One region of the Nocardia sp. NPDC047654 genome, then DNA from elsewhere that is predicted to be linked to it. Evidence: riboswitches for the same ligand, from Rfam matches in the RefSeq annotation. Region 1 holds a riboswitch; each other region holds the start of a gene.
The links. A riboswitch is a leader RNA that binds a small molecule or an ion and turns the genes downstream of it on or off. The one in region 1 is predicted to bind S-adenosylmethionine.
Positions count from the first base shown of each region.

Region 2: another riboswitch for S-adenosylmethionine. It lies ahead of ACGF7Y_RS15865 (aminotransferase class V-fold PLP-dependent enzyme); the one in region 1 lies ahead of ACGF7Y_RS11930 (rhodanese-like domain-containing protein).
Region 3: another riboswitch for S-adenosylmethionine. It lies ahead of ACGF7Y_RS18155 (homoserine O-acetyltransferase); the one in region 1 lies ahead of ACGF7Y_RS11930 (rhodanese-like domain-containing protein).

Region 1 is NZ_JBIDDF010000002.1:771,135-774,509, reverse strand. Features, by position in the region: gene ACGF7Y_RS11940 (serine/threonine-protein kinase) at 1-583, shown strand, start outside; gene ACGF7Y_RS11935 (O-succinylhomoserine sulfhydrylase) at 607-1,821, opposite strand; gene ACGF7Y_RS11930 (rhodanese-like domain-containing protein) at 1,818-2,234, opposite strand; SAM riboswitch class IV at 2,249-2,365, opposite strand; gene ACGF7Y_RS11925 (hypothetical protein) at 2,429-2,878, opposite strand; gene ACGF7Y_RS11920 (FAD-dependent oxidoreductase) at 3,254-3,375, shown strand, end outside.
Region 2 is NZ_JBIDDF010000004.1:52,382-55,756, forward strand. Features, by position in the region: gene ACGF7Y_RS15860 (Pls/PosA family non-ribosomal peptide synthetase) at 1-1,092, opposite strand, end outside; SAM riboswitch class IV at 1,762-1,875, shown strand; gene ACGF7Y_RS15865 (aminotransferase class V-fold PLP-dependent enzyme) at 1,923-3,242, shown strand.
Region 3 is NZ_JBIDDF010000005.1:219,132-222,506, reverse strand. Features, by position in the region: gene ACGF7Y_RS18165 (MFS transporter) at 1-220, opposite strand, end outside; gene ACGF7Y_RS18160 (TetR family transcriptional regulator) at 354-1,067, shown strand; SAM riboswitch class IV at 1,120-1,230, shown strand; gene ACGF7Y_RS18155 (homoserine O-acetyltransferase) at 1,432-2,589, shown strand; gene ACGF7Y_RS18150 (helix-turn-helix domain-containing protein) at 2,647-3,024, opposite strand; gene ACGF7Y_RS18145 (nitroreductase family protein) at 3,094-3,375, shown strand, end outside.

The DNA of each region.
Region 1 (3,375 bases):
ACTCGCTCGCCGACACGAGCGCCGGTGGCTGCCCGTCGCCGCCGGGGCGGCGCTCGTCGCGGTGGCAGCGCTGTGGCTGTTCGGCGGCGGCATCGACATCGGGTCCGGACCCGTCGCGGGCCCGACAACCACCGATGCCCCTACGCCGGCCGATACTTCGCTGCCGCCGAGCGACGGGCAACCCGGGCCGGGTCCCGCGGTGCGCGACGGGAACCTCGCTTTCACCGTGATCGATGTACGCGCCACCGACCCGGCGAGCACCGGCGATTCCCACACGGTCGTGACGCTGACGGTCACCAATGTGTCCGGCGACGAACAAGTTCTCGCCGTCGCCGATCAACGGCTGGTCACCACTGGCGGCCGCTCCGTCGCACCCGACGCGGCGGTCACCGCGAAACTCAATTCGCCCGGCGAGGACTTCACGCGCATCGCCGGTGGCCGTGTCAGCACCGTCCGGCTGGCCTTCGACCTGCCCGGCAAGAACAAGAACGGCAAGAAGAACGACAAGAAGGACGAGGCACCGAGTCATCTGATCCTGCACGGCGCACCGTCGTCACCCGGCGTCACCGTGCCGATCGGCTGACCGATCGTGCGACCGTTCGCGGCTCAGGAGAGGGCGGTGTCCAAGTCGGCGAGGAGGTCTTCGACGTCTTCCAGCCCCACCGAGATACGCACGACGCCGTCGGTCAGGCCGATGGTGGCCCGGCCTTCGGGCCCCATGGCGCGGTGGGTCGTGGTGGCCGGGTGCGTGATCAGGGTCTTCGCGTCACCGAGGTTGTTGGAGATGTCGACGATGCGCAACCGGTTGAGGACTTCGAAAGCGCGCTTCTTCGCCTCGTTCTCGGGTGCGCTCAGCTCGAAGGTGATCACGGTGCCGCCCGCGCTCATCTGACTGGTGGCCAGCGCGTGCTGCGGATGAGATTCCAGGAACGGGTACCGCACCCAGCTGACGGCCGGGTTGTCCTCCAAGAAACGGGCGATGCGCAAGGCGGACTCCGCCGAGTGGCGTACCCGCAGCGGCATCGTCTCCAGGCCCTTGAGCAGGGTCCACGCGTTGAACGGGCTCAGCGCCGGACCGGTATGGCGCATCAGCGTTTTCACCGGGCCGTCGATGTAGTCCTGGGCGCCGAGGATCGCGCCGCCGAGCACGCGGCCCTGCCCATCGATGTGCTTGGTGCCCGAGTAGACCACCACGTCGGCGCCGAGTTCGAAGCCACGTTGCAGCAGCGGAGTGGCGAACACGTTGTCCAGCACCACTTTCGCACCCGCCGCGTGCGCCAGCTCGGTCACCCGGCGCACGTCGACCAAGGTCTGCATCGGATTGGCGGGCGTCTCGAAGAACACCGCCTGGGTCGGCACCGACAGCGCCTGCTCCCACTGATCGAGATCCTCGCCGTCGACGAAGACGGTCTCCACGCCCCAGCGCGGCAGGATCTCGTTGCACACCACGAAGCACGAGCCGAACAGGCTGCGCGCGGCGACGAGCCGGTCACCCGCCTTCAGCAGCGCGCCCAGCGCGGTGAACACCGCGGACATGCCGCTGGCGGTGGCGAAGCACGCCTCGGCGCCGTCGATCAGGCGCATCCGCTCCTCGAACATGGCCACCGTGGGGTTGCCGTAGCGGGAGTAGACGAAGTGCTCGACCTCGCCGGTGAACGCGGCCTCGGCGGCCTCGGCGCTCTCGTAGACGAAGCCGGAGGTCAGATAGAGCGCTTCGGCGGTTTCCTCGAAACCGGAGCGCCGCAGCCCGCCGCGCACGCCCAGCGTCGCGGGACCGACGCCGTCGGGCAGCGGCTTGTCGAACGCGCCGCCGGTGATCACGACTGCCGCCAGGGCAATCCGAGGGCACGCCAGCCCGCGCCGCCGCGATGCCCGAATTCGTCGAGCGGGCCTTCGAAGCCCTCGAGCACGTTGTAGGAGGTGCGGTAACCCGCTGAGGTGGCGGCGATCGCCGCACCGATCGAACGCTGACCGGAGCGACAGAGGAAGACGACGGGAGCCTCGGGATCGTGGCCGTCGAGCGCTTGCTTCAACTGCTCGACGAACGTCTCGTTGCGCGCGCCCGTGGAATCGACCCACTCGATCAGCACGGTCGGCCGTTCGATCGAACTGGTGTCGGGGACGCCGACGAACTTCCACTCCGCTTCCGTCCGCACGTCCACGAGGACGGCCTCGGGATCGTCCCGCAACAGCTCCCAAGCCTGCTGTGGGGTGATGTCACCGGCATAACTCATGTGCACCTCCTGCGAATCCGCACTTGCCGCGCCCGGGACCAGGGCGCCGCCAGGTCGTCACCCGGAGCACCCCACCGCGGAGGAGGGTTGCCGACCAGTAATGCCGGGGCTTGACACTGGTTCTCATGACCTTCGACTGAGATTGCACCGACCCGGGTCACCCTGTCAAACGGTGGCGCACACTGCGCGAACGCTCAGGTGCAGACCAGCCACTTACCGCCGGATCGGGTGAGATTCCAGGTCGAGGTCCGCTCCTGCCCGTCCACCTTCGTGGTCACGGTCGCCTTCCCTCGGTCGCCGTCCATGATCGGACTGTCGATTTTCGTGATCTCGACCAGCTTTCCGGCGCCGTCCTGCCCCGCCAGCGGCGAGCGGGTCGCGTCGAAACCCTGGCACGCGGTGCCGGGCGGCGGCACGGCGTCGCTGCGGTTGGAGCCGTCGACGAAGTTGCGGACGGCCGCCGCGATGCGGTCGGCTTCTGTGACATTTTTCTCAGCGGGCGACAGCACGCCGCCGAGCACGATCGCGATCAGCACGATCGCCGCGACCACCGCGGCCGCGATGAACGGGGCCGCCGAGCGCTTGTCGGTCTGATCGACCCGGATGATCTCGTCCTCGCCCGGGGTCGGCTGCTGTTCGGTCATGGCTCGATGATCCCTGGTCGGCGCGGGTATCGAGCGCTCGACCCCCGGCTGCGGACCGGGGTGGCGCCGGCCGGGTCCGGGCGTCCGCGATAGGCCGCGCGCGAGCGGGTAAGCGACGATTGTGGCTTTCGACGGCAGCCGCCGAGTTCACGCACCGACGCGGGGTGGCATCGGCCATCCCGATAGAATCGCGGGACGGCGGCCTGCTGTCATAGCGAATCGGCAGCTCCACGCCGCGGCGAACGGAGCACCGTGCAGCCACGAGCCGGCAACGCAGGCGTGCGCCCCGAGGGCGCGACCGAGCCGGTGCGTCAACTTAGCCTAAGCTAAGCCAGACGTCATTAATTGTTTCGACCGTAAGGTGCGCGTAAAGAGATGACCGAACAGAGTGCAGTAGAGGATGGCGGTGTTCGCGAGCCCTCCGTGGTGACGCAGGCTTCCTCCGCCGGGCCTGACGCGCACACCGCGAGGACCCGCCCGCTCCGCATCGCGATCGT
Region 2 (3,375 bases), on a different contig from region 1:
ATAGCGCGCCAGTCCGACGCCGCCGATCACCAGTTCGCCGGATTCCCCCTCGGCCACCGGGTTACCCGCCTGGTCCACGACGACCAGGTCCCAGCCGTTGAGCGGCAGGCCGATGCGGATCGGCCACCGGCCGTCCAAGCGGGCGGCGCAGGCGACGACCGTGGCTTCGGTGGGGCCGTAGGTGTTCCACACCTCGCGAGCCGAATCACCGTTCCCCGCGAGGCGCTCGGCGAGTTCCGGCGGGACGGCCTCGCCGCCGAAGATGAGCAGGCGCACCGCCTCCAATGCCTCTACCGGCCAGGTCGCCGCCAGGGTCGGGACGGTCGAGACCACACTGATCTCCCGCCGCACCAGCCACGGGCCGAGATCGGCGCCGGTGCGCACCAGCTCACGCGGGGCGGGCACCAGGCAGGCGCCGTTGCGCCAGGCCAGCCACATCTCCTCGCAGGACGCGTCGAAGGCGACCGACAGACCCGCCAGAACCCGGTCACCCGGACCGATCGGGGCGTCGCGCAGGAACAGATCGGCCTCGGCGTCGACGAAGGCTGCCGCGTTGCGATGGGTGACGGCAACGCCTTTCGGAGTGCCGGTGGAACCGGAGGTGAAGATGATCCAGGCGTCGTCGCCGGGAGTGGGCAGCGTCGACCAGGTCTGTTCGCGTGGCCGCTCCGCTGCGCGGATGCCCGCGGCCGTGGTCTCGATGCCTTCGGCGGTCACGATCGCGGTGACCTGCGCTTCCCCGAAGACCAGCTGGGCGCGCTCGGCCGGGTCGTCGGCGTCGACCGGCACGTAAGCGGCGCCGGAGTAGAGGATCGCGAGGATGGTCACATAGAGCCCGCGGGTGCCCGACGGCATTCGAACGCCGACCCGATCGCCGGGCCGCACGCCCGCGGTGGCGAGCCGGGCCATGGTGTTCTCGATCTCGACGACCAATTCCAGATAGGACAGCACCACGTGGCCGTCGTCGATGGCGGGGGCGTCGGGATGGGCGAGTGCCGTCGCGGTCAGGATGTCGACGAGCGTCCTTGCCTCCGGCGCGCGATCGCCGCGTGACAACGGGCCCGCCGGCGCGTCGACGTCTGTCTCGAGCATGGTGCTGTGCGCACCTCCCATCGACTTGCCTCACACTTTCCCGTTGTTGTGTCATAGCTGGGTTACCAAAGGGCAAACAGCGCTGTGGCCAGCTGTCCACGGTACCCGGGGTTGTCGTCGCTTGTTGTTCACCGAACCGGATGCCGGATCGGTGGGCGCGATGCCCGTTGTTGCAGGTGGGATAGATATTCGCCGTTCCGGCAGGGCAAAACGCTGGTGGGCGGCTCGCCTGCCGCGTTCGCCGGGAGATCGCTGATCCGAAGGTGTGATTCGGCTCATCGAGCGGTCCGGAGCTGGTCCTTGCGAGGGCCGGAACGCGCGGTTGTTCCGGCCGGTCATCGAGGGAGTCGCAGTCGGGCGCCGCGATCGGGTTCAGCGCGTTCGAGATACGGAGGCGCTCGAGCAGCTGCGGCGTCGCGGGAAACGAGCGGGGCCCGAGTCGCATCGGCATCGGATCGGCTCGGTGGTAACCGCCGAGCGAACCGAGGCGCGTTTGCCGTGGACGGGGCCGGTACTCACGCGCGAAATCCCGCGACGGGCGCGGCTCGCGCGTCGTCGTGGGGGTGCTTGTAATGGCCGACGCGTGGTGGTTATGTCCACGCGGTGCTCGTGGGGACTCGGGTGGAATGTGGTTGACAGTGCCGGGGCGCTTCTGCCACTCTCGGGTCTGGTCATGAGTGCCAGCGCAAAGCCCCGGCTTGCTGGCCGGCAACCCTCCTCCGCGGTGGGGTGCTCCGGGTGACGACCCGGCCGCCGCCCAACCGGGCGCGGCAAGCGCGGACTCGCCGAATCGTTCGGTCGCGAGTCCCTGAGCCGACGGGATTCACGTGATGACTACTGCTGTCGACAACCCCTGTGCCGCACTCGCCCGGGTGTCCGGCGACGAACTGCGCGTGCCTTTGGTACACGGCGGATCGGCGACCTACGCCAACTTCGACTACGCCGCGAGTGCGCCCGCGTTGGCCCAGGTCACCGACCGGGTGCAGCAGTTGCTGCCGTACTACGCGAGCGTGCACCGCGGCGCGGGCTACGCCTCGCGGATCTCCACCGAGTGCTACGAAGCCGCTCGCGGATCGGTGTCCCGGTTCCTCGACGCCGCCGACGATCAGGTGGTGGTCTTCACCCGCAACACCACCGACTCGCTGAACCTGCTCGCCTCCTGCGTCCCCGGGGACACCGTGGTGCTCGACATCGAGCACCACGCCAATTTCCTGCCGTGGACCAAGCGGGGCAGGCGCGTCGTGCAGACCGCCGACACGGTCGAGGAGACCATCGGCAGGCTGGTTGCCGAACTGTGCAGCAAGCCGGCCGCATTGCTCGCGGTGACCGGCGCATCGAACGTGACCGGCGAGGTGCTTCCGCTGGAACGGCTGGCCACCGTCGCGCATCAGTGCGGCGCACGGATCCTGGTGGACGCCGCCCAGTTGGCGCCGCATCGGCGGATCAGCCTGCGGGAGACCGCGATCGACTACCTGGCGTTCTCCGGGCACAAGCTCTACGCCCCGTTCGGCGCCGGTGTGCTGGTGGGCAAGCGGGATTGGCTCGACGCGGCGCAGCCCTACCTCGCGGGTGGCGGCGCGGTGCGCGAGGTCCGCAGCGACGCGGCCGAATGGGCGTCCGCTCCGCAGCGGCACGAAGCAGGCTCGCCGAACGTGCTCGGCGCGGCCGCGCTGGCCGCGGCTTGTGACGCGCTCAGCGGGATCGACGCCGAAACCCTTGCCGCGCACGAACACCGGCTCGCCGACCGCCTGCGCGACGGCTTGGCCACGATTCCCGGCGTCCAGCTGCTGCGGATCTGGATCGACAGCCCTGATTCCGTCGGCATCGTCGCCTTCACCCTGGACGATTTCGCCCCCGGCCACGTCGCCGCCTATCTCTCCGCCGAACACGGCATCGGTGTGCGCGACGGACGTTTCTGCGCCCACCCGCTGCTCGCCCGCCTCGGCTTGAACGGCGCACTGCGCGCCAGCATCGGCCTCGGCACCACCTCCGCCGATGTGGACCGCCTGATCGAGGCGATCGCCATCCTCGCGCGAACGGGCCCCACCTGGAACTACGCCGCCGAGAACGGCGTCTGGAACCCTACCCCCGAAACGCGCCCCTTCACCTCCACCGCTCCCACCGGCGCAGCCCCCTGTCTCGTCGGCTGAAGCCGCGCTGGTCCCGATCGCGTGGACTTCGCCGTGCCGGACGGTGCCTGACACTCCGGGCGAGCCCGATGGTGGGGCAGACCTCGGGAACTCCCGGGTGGGGAACCGACGCCGCAGGTAGGACACGTCCGTG
Region 3 (3,375 bases), on a different contig from region 1:
GCAGCAAGCCGCCGAAGATCAGCGTGTAGGCGGTGAGCATCCATTGCCGGTTGCCGTCGCTGATGTCGAGATCACGCTGCGCGAACGGCAGCGAGATAGTCACGATTGTGGCGTCCAGCACCACCATGAGCTGGGCTAATGCGATCACTGTCAGCGCGAGCCAGCGCGCTGAAGCGGCCGTTTTCCGCGGCGCGTGCGCCGCTGTCCCGGGTTCCGTCACGGTCGTCTCCTCGTCCTTCGATGTCGGAAGCCATCCTGTCATCGAGCGACATTTGTCGTCAAGAGAAAAGTGTCGTACTACGACATTTGACCGTTAAGGACAGGAAAACAACAGGTTGCGTTACCATGGGGTCATGCTCGAGTCATCGACGCCGATGGGCGCGAGCGCTGCGGCCGACCGCGCCGCGAGCGCCCCCGCGACCCCAGGGCTGCGCGAACGCAAGAAGCAGCAGACGAGGTTGCGCATCATCGCGGCCGCCCTGGATCTGTGCGACACGCAGGGCTTCGACGCGACCACGATCGAGCAGATCGCCAACGTGGCGGACGTCTCGCCGCGCACGATCAACCGCTATTTCGAGAGCAAAGAGGACATCGTCCTCGGACCGGTCCAGGATTTCGGGCGCACGATCGCCGAGACGCTGCGCGAGCAGCCACGCACGGGTAACGAACTACAGGCGCTGCTCGCGGCCTTCCTGCACGTGGTCGATCAAGCCGCCGAGGGTGGCGAGGCCGACCCGTTGTCGTTCCGGCAGTTCCAGAAGATGCAACGGATCCTGCGCAGCAGCCCTTCGGTCAGCGCGCGCAGCATGGAACTCGCCGACGACAAGAACACGGCGATCGCGGCGGTGGTCGCCGAGCGCCTCGGCACCGAACCGGACGCGCGCGCGGTGCGGCTCCTCGTCGGCACCTGGCAACTGATCGGCCACATCGGCATGGAGTGCTCCGACGATGCGTTCCTGGACGAGGACCTGGCGACCGCGACCAGGGCGGGGCGCACCGCGTTCACCGAGGCGTACGACGAATTCGTACGCACCTGCTGCGGGGCGGCGACCGTCGCGGACCAGTGAGTTCGGCGGAGGATTTCGGACGCCGACCGCCCGCCGGTTATGATGCCGGGCAGGTTATGAGTACCAGCGCCAAGCCCCGGCTCGCTGGTCGGCAACCCTCCAACCGCGGTGGGGTGCTCCGGGTGATGACCTGGCTCCCGAGAGTCGGGAGCAAGCGCGTAACAGGAGGTCGCCGGCATGTGTTGTTGTTCGTTACCCACACACCGCTAACCCTTGCTGTACCGGCGAACACCTTTTGGGAGCAAACCATGAGTGAATTCACCGCGCCCGGGACCGAGCAGGACCCGGCAGCGCCGTACAGCCGCGTGGCCGCCACCGTGGACATTCCGGGCGATCTACGCGCCTGCTTCGCGACGGCGGCGACGTGACCGTGAGCACCGAACCGAGCACGCGGACCTCCGGCAACGTCCTGCCGCCCCCGGATGGACAGCTCGGCGCCATCGCCATCGGGGACGTGCGACTGGAGAACGGCGCGGTCATCCCGGACGTCCACCTCGCGGTGCAGCGCTGGGGCGAGCTCTCCCCCGGCCTGGACAATATCGTGCTGGTCGAACACGCGCTCACCGGCGACTCGCACGTCGTCGGCAAGTCCGACGACGTGCACGAGATGCCCGGCTGGTGGGACGGCATGGTCGGCCCGGGTGCTCCGCTGGACACCGACGAATGGTGTGTGATCGCGACGAACGTGCTCGGCGGCTGCAAGGGCAGCACCGGGCCGTCGAGTCCCGCGCCGGACGGGAAACCTTGGGGCGCGCGATTTCCCGAGATCTCCATCCGCGATCAGGTGACCGCCGAGGCCGCTCTGTTCGACCTGCTCGGTGTCGAGCGGCTCGCCGCCGTTGTCGGCGGTTCGATGGGCGGCATGCGGGTGCTGGAGTGGATGGTCGGCGCACCGGAGCGGGTCGCGGCGGCGCTGGTGCTCGCGGTCGGCGCCCGCGCCACCGCCGACCAGATCGGTACCCAGACCACCCAGATCGCGGCGATCAAGGCCGATCCGGACTGGCAGGGCGGCGACTATCACGGCACCGGCCGCGCCCCGCTGACGGGCATGGCCCTGGCCCGGCGGATCGCCCACCTGACCTACCGCACCGAATTCGAACTCGACCACCGGTTCGAGAACAAGCCCCAGGGCGACGAAGACCCGTGGCACGGCGGCCGCTACGCGGTGCAGAGCTACCTGGACCACCAGGCCGAAAAGCTGTGCAAGCGCTTCGATCCCGCCACCTATGTGCTGCTGACCGAGGCGATGAACCGGCACGACGTGGGCCGGGGCCGGGGCGGCGTCGAGGCGGCGCTCGCGGCGACGCCGGTGCCGTGCGTGGTCGGCGGCGTCGACTCCGACCGGCTGTACCCGCTGCGGACCCAGCAGGAACTCGCCGATCTGCTGCCCGGTTGCGACGGATTGGAAGTCGTGCACTCCCGCGACGGGCACGACGGATTCCTCACCGAGGCGGCGGCGGTCTCGAAGCTGCTGACCGAGACCATGCGACTGGCCCGGGCGGGTGTGCGACCCGAACGCTGAAGATCCGCCGCGCCGAAGCGTCCGCGCGCGACGTTCCGAGCACTGTCTGCCCCACGCTCAGAGCGCCGCGCCTCGTCGCGCCGCCTCGATCCGGTTGATGTTGCTTTCGATCCAATCCCGCAGCGCCGCGATCGGCGTGCGCAGACTGTGGCCGAGGTCGGTGAGGGTGTAGTCGACGCGGGGGGGAACCGTCGGATGCACTGTGCGCGTGACGAATCCGTCCGCCTCCAATTGCCGCAGAGTTTGCGTCAGCATCTTCTGGGAGATGCCCTCGATGCGGTTGCGCAGATCGGTATAGCGCATGGTGCCGTCCGCGAGTGCGTCGATGATCAGCACCGTCCATTTGCCCGCGATGTGGTCGAGAACCTCCCGCGTAGGGCACTTCGCGGAGTACACATCCGCGGGGAGACCGGAACCTTCGAGGTATGTGGGCACCTTTCGGAGTGTAGCGCACTATTTAGTGCCTTCTTCCTATTCGAGGGTCACTCTCCGATAGTAAGAATCATGGAAACGCAGACACTTTCGATTGCCGAAGCCATTCGAACCCGCCGCACCGTCCGGCATTACCGGGCCGATCCGGTAGCGCCGGAGCTGCTCGAAGAACTCCTCGACCTGACCATGCAGGCCCCGAGCGCCTGGAACATGCAGGACCGGTCGGTTGTCGTGGTGACCGGCGAAGCCGGCCGCCGCGCCCTGCACGAAGCCGCGTTCGGTCAGCCCCAACCGCTCGAGGCGCCGGTAGTGCTGGTTTTCCTCGCCGATGTCGACGCCTGGCGAGCGGGCAAC